DNA from 4 places in the Streptomyces sp. NPDC056144 genome. Region 4 is predicted to be linked to each of the others. Evidence: riboswitches for the same ligand, from Rfam matches in the RefSeq annotation. Region 4 holds a riboswitch; each other region holds the start of a gene.
The links. Region 4 has a riboswitch for cobalamin ahead of ACFC0Z_RS09700 (energy-coupling factor ABC transporter permease). Riboswitches for the same ligand answer to the same signal wherever they lie in the genome.
Positions count from the first base shown of each region.

Region 1: it holds a riboswitch for cobalamin, as region 4 does, so the genes downstream of both, ACFC0Z_RS03910 (hypothetical protein) here and ACFC0Z_RS09700 (energy-coupling factor ABC transporter permease) in region 4, are expected to answer to the same signal.
Region 2: it holds a riboswitch for cobalamin, as region 4 does, so the genes downstream of both, ACFC0Z_RS15875 (ABC transporter substrate-binding protein) here and ACFC0Z_RS09700 (energy-coupling factor ABC transporter permease) in region 4, are expected to answer to the same signal.
Region 3: it holds a riboswitch for cobalamin, as region 4 does, so the genes downstream of both, ACFC0Z_RS11835 (ribonucleoside-diphosphate reductase subunit alpha) here and ACFC0Z_RS09700 (energy-coupling factor ABC transporter permease) in region 4, are expected to answer to the same signal.

Region 1 is NZ_JBHJVF010000001.1:909,247-913,909, reverse strand. It holds gene ACFC0Z_RS03915 (hypothetical protein) at 1-1,553, shown strand, start outside; cobalamin riboswitch at 1,628-1,766, shown strand; gene ACFC0Z_RS03910 (hypothetical protein) at 1,806-2,498, shown strand; gene ACFC0Z_RS03905 (acyl-CoA thioesterase) at 2,530-2,973, shown strand; gene ACFC0Z_RS03900 (TetR/AcrR family transcriptional regulator) at 2,993-3,622, opposite strand; gene ACFC0Z_RS03895 (amidase) at 3,744-4,663, shown strand, end outside.
Region 2 is NZ_JBHJVF010000004.1:408,603-413,265, reverse strand. It holds gene ACFC0Z_RS15885 (ABC transporter ATP-binding protein) at 1-767, opposite strand, end outside; gene ACFC0Z_RS15880 (FecCD family ABC transporter permease) at 764-1,789, opposite strand; gene ACFC0Z_RS15875 (ABC transporter substrate-binding protein) at 1,870-2,937, opposite strand; cobalamin riboswitch at 3,022-3,146, opposite strand; gene ACFC0Z_RS15870 (cold shock domain-containing protein) at 3,244-3,450, opposite strand; gene ACFC0Z_RS15865 (TetR family transcriptional regulator) at 3,580-4,173, opposite strand; gene ACFC0Z_RS15860 (SDR family NAD(P)-dependent oxidoreductase) at 4,212-4,663, opposite strand, start outside.
Region 3 is NZ_JBHJVF010000003.1:214,530-219,192, forward strand. It holds gene ACFC0Z_RS11830 (ribonucleotide-diphosphate reductase subunit beta) at 1-518, opposite strand, end outside; gene ACFC0Z_RS11835 (ribonucleoside-diphosphate reductase subunit alpha) at 518-2,890, opposite strand; cobalamin riboswitch at 3,020-3,180, opposite strand; gene ACFC0Z_RS11840 (GNAT family N-acetyltransferase) at 3,199-3,717, opposite strand; gene mctP (monocarboxylate uptake permease MctP) at 3,722-4,663, opposite strand, start outside.
Region 4 is NZ_JBHJVF010000002.1:712,506-717,168, forward strand. It holds gene dhaK (dihydroxyacetone kinase subunit DhaK) at 1-967, shown strand, start outside; gene dhaL (dihydroxyacetone kinase subunit DhaL) at 973-1,593, shown strand; gene ACFC0Z_RS09695 (PTS-dependent dihydroxyacetone kinase phosphotransferase subunit DhaM) at 1,590-2,006, shown strand; cobalamin riboswitch at 2,070-2,307, shown strand; gene ACFC0Z_RS09700 (energy-coupling factor ABC transporter permease) at 2,336-3,037, shown strand; gene ACFC0Z_RS09705 (energy-coupling factor ABC transporter substrate-binding protein) at 3,034-3,459, shown strand; gene cbiQ (cobalt ECF transporter T component CbiQ) at 3,466-4,215, shown strand; gene ACFC0Z_RS09715 (ATP-binding cassette domain-containing protein) at 4,212-4,663, shown strand, end outside.

The DNA.
Region 1 (4,663 bases), on a different contig from region 4:
AGGTGCACGACCCGTTGTGGCTGCTCGCCCGCCAGTGGCAGCTCGGTGAGTTCACCGGCGAGGACACCGGCAGCCCCGTCTCCGTACGGCTGCGGGCGAAGGTCGCGCCGCTGGCCACGTGCAGGCCGCCGGGCGGCGCGCCGGAACCGTACCGTCCGGACCGGCCGCTGGAGGCGGCCGTCGAAGCGGAGAAGGGCGAGGGGCTCGCCGGTCCGCGGGCGGCCGTGGACAGCGGACGGCACTGGCAGCGGCTCCTCGCCGCCGAGCCCGGACTCGCCCCGTACGCCGGGCTGTTCGTCACCCACTGCCCGCTCACCGCCCGGGACACCGGCGGCCTCGACCCCGACGGCGGGCGCTGGCTGGCCCTGCACCGGCGCCGGGTTCCCGACGGCGCGCTCCTGGCGCCCGTGCTCACCGCCCTCGCCCGGGGCACGGTCCCGGCCTGGCTGCCGGCCTCGCCCGCCCACGTACCCGTCCTGTCCCGGCTCGCGTCCTCCTGGCTCGCGCATGTCGCGACGTGCTGGCCCGGGGGCGAAGGGCCGGGCGGGGGCTCGGCCGAGGCGGCGGACTACTGGCGTCCGGAGCGCATGGAGTACCGCTTCACCCTCACCGCCCCGGGGGCCGAACTCACCGCGCCCGAGTACGACGGGGCCCGGCTCGACTGGTACTCCTTCGACCTGGACCCGGCGCCCGGCGAGGGCGGCGCCGTCGTCACCACCTCGCTGCCCGCCCCGGCCTCCTTCGCCGGCGCCCCCGCGCCCCGCTGGTGGGAGTTCGAGGACGCGCGGGTCGACCTCGGCTCGCTGACCGCCGAGAGCCGCGACCTGGCACGCCTGCTGCTCGTCGAGTACGCCGTGGTCTACGGCAACGACTGGTACCTGATGCCGCTCCGGGCCCCGGTCGGCTCCGTCGTCCGCGTCGACTCGCTGGTGGTGACGGACAGCTTCGGGCGTCGCACCCTGGTCCGGGCGGCCGGGGACCTCCCCGGTGACGGCCAGGACTGGAGCCTGTTCCGCCACAGCGGCTCCGGCGGCGGACGGGCGGACCGGCTGCTGGTCTCGCCGACGCTGCCCGCCTCCCTCCAGGGCGAACCGCTGGAGGTCGTACGCCTCTTCAGGGACGAGGGCGCGAACCTGGCGTGGGCCCTGGAGGAGTCGGTCGAGGGCGCCGCGGGACGTAGGGTCCACCGGGCGCAGGAGCCCGCCGCCGTGCCCGAGCCCGTGCCGGGCCGCTACCGGCTCGCCTCCTCCGTCCCCGCCCACTGGTTCCCCCTCATCCCGCAGGCCCCGCGAGGCGGCGGTCAGCAACTGCGTCGCGGCACGGTCCCCTCCCCCACCGGCGGCCCGGACCCGGTGCCGCTCGGCACCCTGCTCACGCCCGGCGCCGACCTGCTGCTGCACGAGGAGGAGGTGCCCCGCGACGGGGCGGAGATCACCCGCGCGTGGCAGTACGCCCGGTGGTCCGACGGCTCGACCCACACCTGGATCGGCCGCCGCAAGCGCCCCGGCCTGGGCGAGGGCAGCAGCGGGCTGGTGTTCGACACGGTGGACTGAGGCCACGGCCCCCGACCCTACGGAGAGTGACCGAGACGAGACGGCTCTCACACGCGAACCCCCTGTCGGGCGCCTCCCCGGCCTGGCAGGATGGCGCCGCCCGAGCGATGACGGACGAGGAAACCGGTGCGATTCCGGTGCGGTCCCGCCACTGTGACCGGGGAGTGACTTCCCCGGCAGCCAGAGACTCACGTCGTCGCGAACTCGCCGAAGCCGGGGCGGATTTCCCCGGAGGAGAGTGGTGAATTCGCCATGCCCGCAGTCCTCGACCCACGCCCCGCCCCCGCCTCCGCCTCCGGTCACGCCGACCTGGCGGATCGCACGGACCTCGCGGAGGGTCCCGTTCCCGGGGGCCCGGACGAGACCCCCGCGCCCAGACCGCCCGTCGCCCGGCCCCCCGTCGCCTGGCTCCCCACCGCCCTACCCACCGCCCTGGCCGGTGCCGCGTGCGTGGCGCTGTGGGCCGGGGCCGTCTGGGCGGCCGGGCACGTCTCGGTCAGCCCGGCCCTGCACACCGCCGCCCTCTTCGGGCATCTCGTGTGCCTCGTCATCGGCTTCGGAGCCGTCCTCGTCGTCGACTACCACGGCCTGCTGTGGCTGACGGGGCGGCGGACGCTGCCGGAGGTGCTCCGCGTCGCCGCGACCCTCCATCCGCCGGTGTGGGCGGGCACGGCGGGGCTCGTCGCCACGGGCGTGTTCCTCGGCCCCGACCTCGACGCTCCCCTGACCCGGGTGAAGCTCCTCGCCGTCCTGGTCATCGCGCTGAACGGGCTGGCCGCGACCGCCCTGTCCCGCCGCCTCGCCCCGTCCGGCCGCCTCGCCCCCTCCGACGGCACCACCGGACTCCGGCCCGCCGCGCTGCTCCTCGGGGGCGCGACGGCCGCCGTCTCCCAGGCCGCCTGGTGGACCGCCCTGGTCATCGGCTTCCTCAATGCCCGGCACTGACCGCGCCGCCGCGCATCGAAGGAGAGCCGACGTGGTCGACCCCACCGTCACCAGCCCCGCCCGCACGCCCAAGACGCCGGACGACTCACGGGTCGTCCTCGCCCACATCATGAGCGACCACGACACCAACCTCTACGGCACCATCCACGGCGGCGTGATGATGAAGCTCATCGACGACGCCGCCGCGGCCGCCGCCGGACGCCACGCCGGCGGGCAGGCCGTCACGGTCTCCGTCGACCGGATGACCTTCCTCGCCCCGGTGCGGGCCGGTGACCTGCTGAGCGTCGAGGCCGGACTCGAACGCGTGGGGCGCACCTCCATGACCGTCGGGGTCCGCGTCACCGCCGAACGCTGGAACAGCTCCGGGCCGGCGGCCGAGGTGGCCACCGCGTTCCTCACGTTCGTCGCCGTCGACGCCGGGGGCGCGCCGCGTCCCGTACCGGCTCTCGACGTGTCGCTGCCGGGTCTGTCCTGAGGCGGGCGGGGCGGCGGCGCTACGGCGAAGGCCGCAGCTCGCGTTCGAGGGCGGCCAGGGCGAAGGCGTGGGGAGAGGTCTGCTGCCAGCGGGCGCGTCCGAACATCACGTCCTCGGCGAGCCCGCTCAGCATGGCCACGGCCCTGATCGTGAACTCGGGGAGGTCGACGTCGGCGAAGTCGCCCCGCTCCCTGCCCTCCCGGACGATGGCCTCCAGGCGCTCGTCCCAGCCGTCGAGGAGCTCGGTGAGGACGTCACGGCCGGCCTCGTCGTGGCTCTGGAGCAGGACCTGCGACCACAGCGCGTAGCGTTCGTCGTCCTGGTCGCGGGGCAGGTAGAAGCGGACGAACAGGTCCAGCTTCTCGGCGGGGGACGCGGCCCGGTCGGCGGCCTCCTGGAAGCGGGCCCACAGGTCCGCCTGGCTCCATGCGAGGACTTCGAGGAGGAGCCGGTCCTTCTTGCCGAAGTGGTAGAGGATGTGGCCGGTGCTCATACCGGCCCGGGCCGCGATGTCCGACATCCGCAGGCCCGCCGTGCCCTTCTCGGCGATGACGCCGACGGCGGCGCGCATGGCACGTTCCCGCGCCTCGTCCCCGCTGCGCTGCCGCTTCCGGTCGGGCAGCGCGCGCCCGCTCTGTGACGTCGCCATCGGCTCGCTTTCGGTTCCGGAGAGATTCGTTCCGCTCAGTCTATTCCGCTGATCTAGATTTTCGGTCTAGACTGAAAATCTAGTTAGACGATCTCGCACGACGCCATCCAGGAGTGACCGCATGACGCGCGGATTCGATGTAGTGGAGACCTCTGTCGCCGAGCTGCGCGCGGCGCTGGAGAAGGGCGAGACGACCTCGGTCGAGCTGCTCGACGCCTACCTCGCGCGGATCGAGGCGTACGACCGGCCGGGCACGCCCACCGCCCTGAACGCGCTGGTCGTGATGAACCCGCGCGCCCGGGCCGAGGCGGAGGCCTCCGACGCCCGCCGCGCCCGCGGCGAGACGCTCGGCCCGCTGGACGGCATCCCGTACACCGCCAAGGACAGCTACCTCGCCGAGGGCCTCACCGCCGCCTCCGGCTCCCCGGCGTTCGAGCACCTCGTCGCCCAGCGCGACGCCTTCGCCATCGAGCGGCTCCGCGCGGGCGGCGCCGTCCTCATCGGCCTCACCAACATGCCGCCCATGGCCAACGGCGGCATGCAGCGCGGCGTGTACGGCCGCGCCGAGAGCCCCTACAACGCCGACTGGCTCACCAGCGCCTACGGCTCCGGCTCCTCCAACGGCTCCGGCACGGCGACGGCGGCGTCCTTCGGCGCCTTCGGCCTCGGCGAGGAGACCTGGTCATCGGGGCGCGCCCCCGCCTCGTACAACGCGCTGTGCGCCTACACGCCCAGCCGCGGCGTGATCTCGGTGCGCGGCAACTGGCCCCTCGTCCCCACCATGGACGTCGTGGTCCCGCACACCCGCACCATGGCCGACCTGCTCGAACTGCTCGACGTGGTCGTCGCCGACGACCCGAACCCGCGCGGCGACCTGTGGCGCGCCCAGCCGTGGGTGGAGCTGCCCGCCGCCTCCCAGGTGCGCCCCGCCTCCTACCCGGCCCTCGCGCCCGCCGACGCCGAGGCCGCGTCCGCCGCGCTCGCCGGGAAGCGCGTCGGCGTGCCCCGGATGTACATCAACGCCGACCCCGAGGCCGGCAC
Region 2 (4,663 bases), on a different contig from region 4:
TGCACCGGTCCTCCGCTCCCGGGGCGGGTGACCTCGGCCCGCACCCCGTAGACCTCGGCGACCAGCTCCTCCGTCAGGACCTCCTCGGGTGTCCCCCGGGCCACCACCCGCCCCTCGGCGAGGACGACCAGCCGGTCGCAGTACATCGCCGCGAGGTTGAGGTCGTGCAGGGCGACGACGGCGGTGAGGCGGAGTCCCGACACGAGCCCCAGGAGGTCCAGCTGGTGCTGGATGTCGAGGTGGTTGGTCGGTTCGTCGAGCAGGAGCTCGCGCGGCTCCTGGGCGAGGGCCCGGGCGATCTGGGCCCGCTGGCGCTCGCCGCCCGAGAGCGTCCGCCAGGCGCGGTGGGCCTTGTCGGCCAGACCCGTACGGTCGAGGGCGGAGCGGACGGCGGTCTCGTCGGCCGCCGACGCGGGCGTCCAGGCCCTGCGGTGCGGGACCCGGCCGAGGCGGACGACGTCGAGGACGGTCAGGTCGACCTGAGTGTCGGCCTGTTGCTCGACGGCGGCGAGCCGCCGGGCGACGGTCCTGCGGCCGAGCCGGTCGAGGGGTTCGCCGTCGAGGGTGACGACGCCGGTGTCGGGGGCGAGGACACCGGCGAGGAGCCGGAGGAGCGTCGACTTCCCCGAGCCGTTGGGGCCGAGCAGGCCGGTGACGGTGCCGGGGCGCGGGGCGAGGGTGACCCCGTCGAGGACGGGGGTCCCGTCGACGGCCCGCGAGACCCGTTCGGCGCGAAGTCCCGTACCCACGTCCACACTCGTGCTCATCGTGTCCCCCGCGTCCGGTAGAGGACGAGCACGAACGCCGGTACGCCGACGAGCGAGGTCACCACGCCCACCGGCACCTCCTGCGGATCCAGCACCGTACGGGCGAGGGTGTCGGCCCAGACGAGGAACACCGCCCCGGCGAGCGCCGACACCGGCAGGAGCCGGGCGTGCCCGGGGCCGACGAGGGCGCGGGCCGCGTGGGGCAGGACGAGTCCGACGAAGCCGATCGCCCCGGCGGCGGAGACCAGCGCGGCCGTGAGGAGCGCGGTGGCGCAGAGCAGGACGGTACGCGTACGGGTGACGGCGACGCCGAGGGACGCGGCGGCGTCCTCGCCGAAGGCGAAGGCGTCGAGGGTCCGCGCGTACCCGCCGCAGACGAGCAGGGCCGCCACGAGCACCGCGAGGCAGACGCGCACGTCGCCCCACCCGGCCCCGCCGAGCGAGCCGAGCAGCCAGAAGAGCACGCCCCGGGTGGTCTCCGCGTCGGCGGCCGTCATGACGACGAAGGAGGTCAGCGCGGAGAAGAGCTGCATCGCCGCGACGCCCGCGAGGACCACGCGGTCGGTGGAGCCGCCGAGGGTGTGGCTGAGCAGCAGGACGAGCGCGAAGGAGGCGACCGCGCCGAGGAACGCGCCGCCGGTGACGGAGAGGACTCCCCCGCCGACGCCGAGGACGACGACCAGGACGGCGCCGGTCGAGGCACCGGAGGAGACGCCGAGGACGAACGGGTCCGCGAGCGGGTTGCGGAGCAGCGACTGCATCACCACGCCGCAGACGGCGAGTCCGGCGCCGCAGACGGCCGCGAGGAGGGTACGGGGCAGGCGGAGGTTCCAGACGATGCCGTCCCGGATCGGCGAGACGCCGGAGGCGGCCGGGTCGCCGCCGAGGTGGGCCGCGACGACGGACCCGACCTCGCCGACGCGCAGGTCAGCCGGTCCGATGGTGATCGCGACGGCGACGGAGGCGACGAGGAGGCCGAGCCCGGCCAGGACCCACAGGGCCACCGGGCTCCTGGAGCCCACGGGGGTGCTCGCGGGGGTGCCAGCGGGCGCGTTCGCCAGCGCCTTCGCGTCCGCGCCCGTGGGCGCGCTCGTGGGTGCGCTCACTTCGCGAGCCCGTACGAGCGGAGCGCCGCCGCCAGCTTCTCGATGCCCTCGACCGTGCGCAGGGTGGGGTTCATGGCCTGGCCGCTGAGGAGCACGTACCGCTTCTTCCGCACCGCCGTCATGTTCCGGGTGACGGGGTCGGACTCCAGGAAGGCGATCTTCCTGGCGGCGCTCTCGGCGGACTGGGAGCGGCGGGTCAGGTCGCCGATGACGAGGACGTCGGGGTCGCGGTCGGCGACGCTCTCCCAGTTGATCTGGGGCCACTCCTCGCGCGTGTCGTCGAAGACGTTCTTCGCGCCGAGCGCGCGCGTGATGACGCCGGGCGCCCCGCAACAGCCCGCCATGTAGGGGGATTCGGCGTTGGCGTACCAGTAGAGGACGGTCGCGTCGGTGAAGTCGCCCGCCGAAGCGGCCTTCGTCACCCGCCCCTCGAGTTCGGCGACGAGCTTCTCGCCGCGCCCGGTCACGCCGAACACCCGGGCCAGGTCGCGGATTTCGCCGTACACGGTCTCCATGGTGAGCGGCTTGGTGCGGACTCCGTCGCCGTCGCCGCTGTTGTCCTTGTCGGCGCAGTCGGTCGGCGAGAGGTACGTGGGGACGCCGAGCTTCGTGAACTGTTCGCGGGGCGCCACACCGCCCTTGCCGAGGGTGTAGCCGAAGGAGGCGGCGGCGAAGTCGGGTTCGGTGCCGAGGACCTTCTCGAAGGAGGGGTAGCGGTCGGCGAGGCGCGGGACCTTCGCGTTCTCGGCCTCAAGTCCCTTGAGGACGGGGTCGGTCCAGGTCGCGGTGCCCACCATCCGGTCGGCGAGGCCGAGGGAGAGCAGGATCTCGGCGGCTCCCTGGTCGAGCGCCACGGCCCGCTGCGGCGCGCGGTCGATCCGTACGCGCTGGCCGCAGTTGTCGAGCGTCACGGGGTATCCGGAGGCGGTGCCCTCTTCCGGGTTCTTCGCCGCCGGCTTCGGGGCGGTTCCGCCGCCGCAGCCGGCCAGGACCAGGACCAGCGTCGGGATCAGGGCCAGGAGCAGGGCCCGGGCAGGGCGAGGGACGGGGTGTGCGAGCGGCACGGGGCTTCCTCTGCGTCACGGCTCAAGCGCGGAGCCTGTCGTACGGTGCTCCCCGGACGGCATCGCGACGCCGGGGCCGCCAGCAGGTCTTCGGACTCGGGGTCATCCGGACGGAGCGCCTTCCCGGGCCTGTCACGCGCCCAGTGGCCGATGCTCCGCCCGTCGCCCTCACCGCTGCGCGTCAGTTCCGGTTTCCCACCGGATTCCCTGACCCGCGCACTCGCCCGTTCGGGTGCGTACACAGGTGCGACTGGCTTCGGCACAGTACCACCGCGCCCGCCGCGCCCCTCTTCGCACCCGCACAGCTCAGAGGCGGATCTCCTTGGCCTCGAAGCGGCCCTCGCCGAGGGTGAGGACGAAGGTGATCTGCTGCCCCTCGGAGAGCGTCCTGGCCTCGCCCTCGATGTCGGCGGCGCTGAACCAGACCTGTTCCTCGGAACCGACGGGGATGACGAACCCGTATCCGTCACGACGGTTGAAGGACTTCACGAACCCTTTGCTTCTGCCGTCCACGGCGGCCTCCCTGTCGTCATCGGCGATGGGGGTGTCACGGGGGTCTCAGTCGAGGTGTACCCCGTCGGCGCGCCCGTCGCCCGTCGATCACGGCAGGGACGGAGAGAGGAAGGCGGGAGGAAGCGGGGTTCAGCGCCCGCCGGGGTACGCGATCCGCGCCGTGATCCGGGCGATGCGCGCCGCCGAGGTCTCGGGGGACGCCACCGGCTGGACGATGTGGCTGACCGTGAGCCGCACGATCGTCTCGACCGCGAGGCCGCGGGACTCCTCGTCCACGTCGGGCCAGGCCTCGATCGCGTACGCGTCGAGCAGGGTCATCGCCGTCCCGAAGACGGGTTCCGGCCGGGTGGTGAGGTAGGCGAGGAGGTCGTCGTCGCCGCCGCGCGCGGCCACCAGGACGCTCTTGATGAGGGGGTTGTCCACGGCCTGCTGGAGCGTGTACCCGACCCCGGCCGCCGCCGCGGCCTCCAACTCCCCGCGGTGGGAGTCCAGTTCGCGCTGGATGCCGACGAGGAAGCCCTCCAGCTCGCGCTGGACGAGGGCCTGGCCGATGGCCTCCTTCGAGCCGAACTCGTTGTAGAGCGTCTGGCGGCTGATGCCGGCGGCACGCGCGATGCCGGTCATGCGCAGGCCGCCCCAGCCCTCGGCGGCGACGAGGCGGTAGGCGGCGTCGAGCACCTGCTCGCGCAGGAGGGACCGGACGCTGTCGCGGAAACGTGTCATCGTGGCCTCACCCTATCGAGCCTTGCCGGGCGGAACCCTCAGAGGACGGTGCCGCCCGAGACGTCCAGGTACTGGCCGGTGATCCAGCGGGCGTCGTCGGAGACGAGGAAGGCGACGACGTCCGCGATGTCGGCGGGGGCGCCGATCCGGTCGAAGACCGAGTGGGCGGCGAGGGCCGCGGCCGCCTCCGGAGTCGTCCGGCGGCGCGCGTTCATGTCGGTGGCGACGAAGCCGGGGGCCACGGTGTTGACCGTGATCTGCCGGGGTCCGAGCTCCTTGGCGAGCGCGAGCGTCATGGTGTCGACGGCACCCTTGGTCATCGCGTAGGTCACGGACTCGGGGAAGGCCATCTTCGTCGCGACGGAGGAGATGTTGACGATCCGGCCGCCGTCGCGGAGCCGGTCGAGACCCCGCTGGATGAGGAAGAGCGGGGCCTTCACGTTGATCGCGAAGAGCCGGTCGAAGACCTCGGGGGACAGCTCGTGGATGC
Region 3 (4,663 bases), on a different contig from region 4:
AGCAGGAAGCGGCGGCGGTCGGCGGCCGTCTCCAGCTGGTCGATCTTCTCGACCGAGTCCATCCACTTGAAGCAGAACTGCGCCTTCTCGCGGATGGAGGGGATGTTCTCGACGGCGTCGAACGCGGCGGCGCGGTCGTCCGGGTCGGGCAGGTACGTGTCCAGGAGGGTCAGGTAGAACTGGACGTGCACGGCCTCCTCGAAGAGCTGGCGCGACAGGTACAGGCGCGCCTCCGGGGAGTTGATGTGCTTGTACAGCGTCAGGACCAGGTTGTTCGCCACGATCGAGTCGCCCGTCGCGAAGAACGCGACCAGACGGCCGATCATGTGCTGCTCACCGGGGGTGAGCTTGGCGAGGTCGGCGACGTCCGAGTGGAGGTCGACCTCCTCCACCGTCCACGTGTTCTTGATCGCGTCCCGGTAGCGCTCGTAGAAGTCCGGGTAGCGCATGGGGCGGAGAGTCAGCTCGAAGCCAGGGTCGAGCAGGTTCTTCTTCTCGGAGGAGCTGGTGGTGCTCATTACTGGCAGGCCTCGCAGGACTCGGGGTTCTCAAGGGAGCAGGCGAGCGCGTCCGCGTCGGTGGTCGCCTGCTGGACGGGGATGGGGGCCGAGGCGGCGGCCGTCGCCGACGCCTGGGCGGCGCGGGCGATCCGGGTCGCGGGGCGCGAGCGCAGGTAGTACGTGGTCTTCAGACCCTGCTTCCAGGCGTACGCGTACATCGACGACAGCTTGCCGATGGTGGGCGTCTCCATGAACAGGTTCAGGGACTGCGACTGGTCGAGGAACGGCGTACGGGCCGCCGCCATGTCGATGAGCCCGCGCTGCGGGATCTCCCAGGCCGTGCGGTACAGCTCGCGCGTCTCGGCCGGGATCCAGGAGAAGTCGGCGACGGAGCCGCTGGAGTCGCGGAGCGCGTCACGGGTCTGCGCGTCCCACACGCCGAGCTTCTTCAGCTCGTCGACGAGGTACGAGTTGACCTGGAGGAACTCGCCGGACAGCGTCTCGCGCTTGAAGAGGTTGGAGACCTGCGGCTCGATGCACTCGTAGACGCCCGCGATCGAGGCGATGGTCGCCGTCGGCGCGATGGCGAGCAGGAGGCTGTTGCGCATGCCGACCGCGGCGATCCGCTCGCGCAGGGCGGCCCAGCGCTCCGGCCAGTTCAGCTCGACGTCGTAGTGGTCCGGGTGCAGGACACCGCGGGCCGCGCGGGTCTTCTCCCAGGCGGGGAGCGGGCCGCTGCGCTCGGCGAGGTCGGCGGAGGCCTCGTACGCGGCGAGCATGATCCGCTCGGCGATACGGGTGGACAGCGCGCGCGCCTCGGCGGAGTCGAACGGCAGCTTCAGCTGGAAGAAGACGTCCTGGAGGCCCATGGCGCCCAGGCCGACCGGGCGCCAGCGGGCGTTGGAGTTGCCCGCCTGCTCGGTCGGGTAGAAGTTGATGTCGACGACGCGGTCGAGGAAGGTGACGGCCGTGCGGACGGTCGCGTCCAGGCGGTCCCAGTCGATGTCCGAACCGACCACGAACGCGCCGAGGTTGACCGAGCCGAGGTTGCAGACCGCGGTCTCGTCGTCGTTCGTGACCTCGATGATCTCGGTGCAGAGGTTCGAGGAGTGCACGACCGAGCCCGGCTCGGCCGTCTGGTTGGCCGTGCGGTTCGAGGCGTCCTTGAAGGTCATCCAGCCGTTGCCGGTCTGGGCGAGGGTCCGCATCATGCGGCCGTAGAGGTCGCGGGCCGGCATCGTCTTGCGGGCCAGGCCCTTGGCCTCGGCGGCGCGGTAGGCGGCGTCGAACTCCTCGCCCCACAGGTCGACGAGCTCGGGCACGTCCGAGGGGGAGAAGAGCGACCACTCGGCGTCCGCGTTGACCCGGCGCATGAACTCGTCCGGGATCCAGTGCGCGAGGTTCAGGTTGTGCGTACGGCGCTGGTCCTCGCCCGTGTTGTCGCGGAGCTCCAGGAACTCCTCGATGTCCGCGTGCCAGGTCTCCAGGTAGACGGCGGCGGCGCCCTTGCGGCGGCCGCCCTGGTTCACGGCGGCGACGGAGGCGTCGAGGGTCTTCAGGAACGGGACGATGCCGTTCGAGTGGCCGTTGGTGCCGCGGATCAGCGAACCGCGGGCGCGGATGCGGGAGTAGGAGAGCCCGATGCCGCCGGCGTGCTTCGAGAGACGCGCGACCTGGTGGTAGCGGCCGTAGATGGAGTCCAGCTCGTCCTGGGGGGAGTCCAGGAGGTAGCAGGAGGACATCTGCGGGTGGCGCGTGCCCGAGTTGAAGAGCGTGGGGGAGGAGGGCAGGTAGTCCAGACGGCTCATCAGGCCGTAGAGGGCCGCCACCTCGTCGAGCGCGCGGGTGCTGTCGTCCTCGGCGAGACCGCAGGCCACGCGGAGCATGAAGTGCTGCGGGGTCTCGATGACCTTGCGGGTGATCGGGTGGCGCAGCAGGTAGCGCGAGTAGAGGGTGCGCAGGCCGAAGTAGCCGAAGCGGTCGTCGCCGGCGGCGTCGATCGTGGCGTCGAGGCGCTCGGCGTGCAGCGCGACGAACTCGGCGGTGCGGTCGGCGATCAGGCCCTCGCGGTGACCGACGGCCACGGAGGCGGAGAAGGAGACCGCGCCCTGGCCGGCCGCCTCGTCGGCGATGGTGATCGTCAGGAGCCGGGCCGCGAGCCGGGAGTAGGCCGGGTCCTCGGCGATGAGACCGGCGGCCGCCTCGGTGGCCAGCTCGCGCAGCTCCGCCTCGTCCGACGTGGCGCTGCGGCCGCGGAGCGCGGCGGCGGCGATCTTGCCGGGGTCGGTGTCGGGGAGATCGGCGGTGAGATCGGTCAGGGTCCGCAGCAGCACGGTGCCGGGTCCGTCGCTGTCGATCTCCGTGGCCGGATCGGCGGGCGCGATGGTCACGTGGGGGCTCTCCCTCGCTCGGCTCCTGGCCGCGACGGGGGAGGGCGGGCGAGGCGATCCGTACGCACGGATGCCCGCGTCCACCGGCCCACTCCGCGAGGCCCGGACGTCAGTGACACCCGGAACGGACGGACCGGGTGGGCTGCCGGCAGGTCGTCGGACTCGCTCCGTACCGAAAATCCGCACGAAGCACACCGTTGCGGGACAGTTCCGGATTCGCGCCGGATTTCCCTGCGTCGACAGCGAGGTCGAGCATACATGTGGGGGGCGCCGGAGTTGGCGCCCCCCACATGTTGTGTCGTCAGGTTTTACGTGCCCGTCGTGTGGAACTCCAGCGCGTACGTCTTCAGGGTGAAGCCGGGGACCGGCTCCCAGTCCCGCCCGGGGGTACGGACGAAGCCCATCCGCTCGTAGATCCGGTGCGCCGCGACCATGCTCGGGCCCGTGGAGAGCACCAGCCGGGCGCACTCCGGGACGGCCCGCGCGCGGTCCACGCAGGCCCGCACGAGCGCCTCTCCGGCACCCCTGCCGCGCGCCTCGGGCCCGACCACGAGCATCCGGAACTCGGCCTCGCCGGGGACGGCGATGTCGGCCCAGGTGGTGCCGCCGAGGGCGAAGGTCACGCCGCCGATGATCCGGCCGGTCTCCTCGTCGACGGCGACGAGCACCTCGGCCTCGCGCGCCCGGCGCTCGGTGTCCCGCAGCACCGCCAGGTAGTAGTCGTCCTCGCCGTCGAGCAGCAGCCCGTCGCCCAGGTACGTGAACCCGGTGAGGTCACCGAGTTCCTCGTACTCCTCGGGCCGTACCGCCCTGATCGTGAAATCCATGCGATCAGTGTGCCCCGGCACCGACCTTCGACGACTTCCCGCCGGAGACGGGGTCGCCGGCGTCGGCCGTGTAGTCCTCCGGGGAGGTCTCGTCGACGCCCTCGGGGGCCTTCACGGCCTTGAGGACGAAGGTCAGGACGACGGTGACGACGACGTTGAGGACGAAGGCGGTGAGGCCGATGTAGCCGATCTCGCCGATGCCCGGGATCTCGGCCGCCGAACCGCCGAAGTGCTTCTGCGTCGGGCTGGCGACGCCGTACGCGGCGAACGTGCCGTAGACCATGCCGACGGCCCAGCCGGCGAGCAGCGCCCAGCGGTGGAACCAGCGGGTGAAGAGGCCGCCGACCAGCGCCGGGAAGGTCTGGAGGATCCAGATGCCGCCGAGGAGCTGGAAGTTGATCGCGACCGTCTTGTCCATGGTGAGGACGAAGACGAGCGCGCCGACCTTCACGAGGAGCGAGACCAGCTTGGAGACCTTGGTCTCCTGCGCCGGGGTCGCGTCCTTCTTGAGGAAGTCCTTGTAGATGTTCCTCGTGAAGAGGTTGGCGGCGGCGATCGACATGATCGCGGCCGGGACCAGCGCGCCGATGCCGATCGCGGCGAAGGCCACGCCCGCGAACCAGGCCGGGAACATGTTCTCGAACAGCTGCGGGATGGCGAGCTGGCCGTTCTTGACCTGGATGCCGGCGGCGATCGCCATGAAGCCGAGCAGCGCGAGCAGGCCCAGCATCAGCGAGTACAGCGGCAGGATCGTGGTGTTGCGGCGGATGACCTCGCGGCTCCGGGACGACAGGGTCGCCGTGATGGAGTGCGGGTACATGAAGAGCGCGAGCGCCGAGCCGAGCGCCAGGGTCGCGTACGTCCACTGGCCGGCCTCGCCCGGGACGAGCGCGCCGCGCGGCTTGCCGGTCGCCGGGTTGGTCTGCGCGTAGGCCTCGCCGGCCTT
Region 4 (4,663 bases):
GACCGTGGTCACCGACGCGCTGCGCGGGATGGCCGCCGCGCATCCCGAGCTGACCGTGGACGTCGAGCGGCGGATCGTCGTGCGGCGGGACGCGCCCGTGGAGGGGAAGGTGGCGTTGGTGTCCGGGGGCGGGTCCGGGCACGAGCCGTTGCACGCGGGGTTCGTGGGGCCGGGGATGCTGGCCGCCGCTTGTGCCGGGGAGGTTTTCACGTCGCCCGTGCCGGATCAGATGGTGCGGGCCGCGGCGGCCGTCGACAGTGGGGCCGGGGTGTTGTTCGTCGTCAAGAACTACACCGGTGACGTCCTCAACTTCGAGATGGCCGCCGAGCTCGCCGAGGACGAGGGCGTGCGGGTCGCGAAGGTGCTCGTCGACGACGACGCGGCCGTGACGGACAGTCTGTACACGGCGGGGCGGCGCGGGACCGGCGGCACCCTGTTCGTGGAGAAGATCGCGGGCGCCGCCGCCGAGGAGGGCGCGCCGCTGGAGCGGGTCGAGGCCGTGGCCCGGCGGGTGAACGAGCGGTGCCGGTCCTTCGGGGTCGCGCTGAGCGCGTGCACCACGCCCGCCAAGGGGAGTCCGACCTTCGATCTCCCGGCCGGTGAGCTGGAGTTGGGCATCGGCATCCACGGAGAGCCCGGGCGTGAGCGGCGGGCGATGATGACCTCGCGGGAGATCGCGGACTACGCCGTGGACGTCGTCGTCGAGGACCTGCGGCCGACCGCGCCCGTGCTCGTCCTCGTCAACGGGATGGGCGGTACGCCGCTGCTCGAACTGTACGGGTTCAACGCGGAGGTGCAGCGGGTCCTCGGCGAGCGGGGTGTTCCGGTCGCCCGGACCCTCGTCGGGAACTACGTGACCTCCCTCGACATGGCCGGCTGTTCCGTCACCCTCTGCGAGGTCGACGAGGAGTTGCTGCGGCTCTGGGACGCGCCGGTGCGGACGGCCGCGCTGCGGTGGGGGCGGTGAGCGGGATGACGCGGGACATCGACGCCGGGTTCGTCGTGCGGTGGCTGACGGAGGCCGCCGCGGTCGTCTCCCGCGAGGCCGATCGGCTCACCGAGCTCGACTCCGCCATCGGCGACGCGGACCACGGTGCCAACCTCAGGCGCGGCTTCGCCGCCGTGGCCGAGACGCTCGCCAAGGAGCCGCCCGCGACGCCGGGGGCGGTGCTCGTCGCCGCCGGGCGGGAGCTGATCTCGACCGTGGGCGGGGCCTCGGGGCCGCTGTACGGGACGCTGCTGCGGCGGGCCGGCAAGGCCCTCGGCGAGGACACGGCCGTCAGCCGGGAGCGGCTCGCGGAGGCCCTCGACACCGGGGTCGCCGCCGTGGGGCAGCTCGGCGGGGCACGGGTGGGGGACAAGACCATGCTGGACGCGCTCGTTCCGGGCGTCGAGGGGCTGCGGACCTCCTTCGAGGACGGGCGTACGGCCGCCGAGGCGGGCGCCCTCGGGACCGTACCCCTCCAGGCGCGCAAGGGCCGGGCCAGTTACCTCGGCGAGCGGTCGGTCGGGCACGAGGATCCCGGGGCCGCCTCGTCGGCGCTGCTCCTCGCCGTACTGGCCGACACCGCCCGGACGGGGGGTCTCTCGTGACCGCGGGGGCGTCGGCGCGGGTGGGCATCGTGCTCGTCTCGCACAGCGCGGCCGTCGCCGCCTCGGTCGCCGACCTCGCCCGCGGCCTCGCGGGCGGCGGCGACACCGCCCCGATCCGGCCGGCCGGCGGACTCCCCGACGGCGGCCTCGGGACCAGCGCCGGGCTCGTCACGGCGGCGGCGGAGGCGGTCGACGGCGGGGCCGGGGTGGCGATCCTCGTCGACCTCGGCAGCGCGGTCCTCACCGTGAAGGCGCTCCTCGCCGAGGGCGACGAACTGCCCGAGGGCGCCCGCCTGGTGGACGCGCCCTTCGTCGAGGGCGCGGTCGCCGCGCTGGTGACGGCCAGCGCCGGCGGGGACCTCGACGCGGTGGCCGCGGCGGCCTCGGAGGCGTACGTCTACCGGAAGGGATGAGCGGGGCCGCGGAGGGCCCGCCGTGAGTGCGGGGAGTGACCGAGGGGCCGCGCCCGGTGGCGACCGTGTTGTGATCGGGCAGGTCAACACACTAGTGTCGCAGGGCCTTGGTGTACGGGAAACCGGTGCGGTACCGGTGCGGCCCTCGCCACTGTGATCGGGAGTTCCGGCTCCACACCCGGGGGGAGGTCCCTCCCGGGCAAGCCACTGGACCGTAGCGGGTGACCGCCTCGGTGTGGGAAGGCGGAGTCGGGACGTATGACCGTCAGCCAGGAGACCGGCCGGGGTGCGTTGTCCATCCACGAGGTGCTGGAGAGGGTCTCCCAACCATGCATATAGCCGAGGGGTATCTACCCCCCGTCCACGCCGCCGCCTGGGGCGTCGCGGCGGCCCCGTTCGTCGTCCACGGGGCCCGCGCCCTCACCCGCGAGGTGCGCGCGAACCCCGAGTCCACCCTGCTCCTCGGCGCGTCCGGGGCCTTCACCTTCGTCCTGTCGGCGCTCAAGCTGCCCTCGGTGACGGGCAGTTGCTCCCATCCGACCGGTACGGGCCTGGGCGCGATCCTGTTCCGGCCGCCGATCATGGCGGTCCTGGGGACGATCACGCTCCTCTTCCAGGCCCTGCTGCTCGCTCACGGCGGGCTCACCACGCTCGGCGCGAACGTCTTCTCCATGGCGATCGTCGGGCCGTGGGCGGGGTACGGGACCTACCTCCTGGCCCGCCGGTTCGGCGCGCCGCTGATGGTCGCCGTCTTCCTCGGCGCGTTCGTCGCCGACCTGTCGACGTACTGCGTCACCAGCGTCCAGCTCGCGCTGGCCTTCCCCGACCAGGGCAGCGGCGTCCTGGGCGCGCTCGCCAAGTTCGGTTCCATCTTCGCCGTCACGCAGATCCCCCTGGCCGTCAGCGAGGGCCTCCTGACGGTCCTCGTGATGCGGCTGCTCACGCAGTCCAGCAAGGGCGACCTGATCCGTCTGGGCGTCCTGTCCCGGACCGCTTCGGCGCGCCCCGCCGAGGAGGTGACCGCGCGATGAGCACCCCGCGTGTCAGCAAGAGCACGAAGATCAACCTGCTGCTCCTGTTCGTCGTCGTCGCGCTGGCGGTCCTCCCGCTCGCGCTCGGTCTGGGCGACCACAAGGAGGAGCCGTTCACCGGCGCGGACGCCGAGGCGGAGACCGCGATCACGGAGCTCCAGCCGGAGTACGAGCCCTGGTTCAGCCCCCTGTACGAGCCGCCGTCCGGGGAGATCGAGTCGGCGCTCTTCTCCCTCCAGGCGGCCCTGGGCGCCGGTGTCCTCGCGTACTACTTCGGCGTGCGGCGCGGACGGCGGCAGGGCGAGGCCCGGGCGCGGGCGGAGCTGACCCCTCCGGTTCCCGTAGGAGCCGTAGGAACCGCAGGAGCCGCAGGAGCCGTCGGCGCCGCCGCGACGGCCGACGCTTCGGGCAAGGACGCGTAGCCGCCCATGCTCCCCATCGACGCGGCGGCGCACAGCAGCCGCTGGCGGCGCAGGCATCCCGCCGAGAAGGCCCTGCTCGGCTTCGGTCTGACCCTGTGCGCGGTCTGCCTGCCACCGTGGCCCGGCGCCGTGCTCGTGGCGGCGGCCACCCTCGCCGTCCTCCTCGGGCCCGCCGCCGTGCCGGGCCGTCAGCTGTGGCGGGCCTTCCGGGTCCCGCTCGGCTTCTGCGTCACGGGGGCCGTCCCGCTGCTCTTCGAGGTCGGCGGGGCGCGCGGGTTCGTCGCGCTCGCGCCGGGCGGGCCCGGTCACGCGGTCGAGCTGCTGCTCCGTACCGCGTCCGCCTCGCTCGGCGTGCTGCTCTTCGCGTTCACCACGCCCGTCTCGGACGTGCTGCCCCGGCTCGTCCGTGCGGGCGTGCCGGCGCCGGTGGTGGACGTGGCGCTGGTGATGTACCGGATCATCTTCCTGCTGCTCGACTCGCTCACCAAGATCCGGCAGGCGCAGGCGGCCCGCCTCGGGCACACCACCCGCGCGGCGACCTGGCGCTCCCTTGCCGGGCTCGGGGCCACCACGTTCGTCCGCGCCTTCGACCGGGCGCAGCGGATGCAGTCCGGCCTAGCCGGGCGCGGTTACGACGGGACGCTGCGGGTCCTGGTGCCCGCCGCCGCGGTGTCGCGCCGGTTCCTGACGGCGACGGGCGCGCTCCTGGCGGGGCTCGTCGCCCTCACCCTCGTACTCGAAAGGTTCCTTCCGTGAGCAGCACCCCTTCCCGCCCGTCGGCCCCCGTCGTGGAGCTGGTGGGGGCGGGTTTCGCGTACGAGGACGGGCCCGCGGTCCTGTCGGGTGTGGACTTCGCGGTGCCGGAGGGCCGGGCCATCGCGCTCCTCGGCCGCAACGGCAGCGGGAAGACGACACTCCTGCGGCTGCTCAGCGGCGGGCTCCGCTGCGGGAGCGGCGCGCTGCTGCTCGACGGGGCGCCCGTCGCGTACGACCGGAAGGGACTCACCCGGCTGCGGACGACCGTGCAGCTCGTGGTGCAGGACCCGGACGACCAGCTGTTCGCGGCCTCGGTCGGGCAGGACGTGTCGTTCGGGCCGATGAACCTCGGTCTGCCGGAGGAGGAGGTACGGCTCCGGGTGCGCGAGGCCCTGGAGGCGCTGGACATCACGGCCCTGGAGGACCGGCCGACGCACCTGCTCTCGTA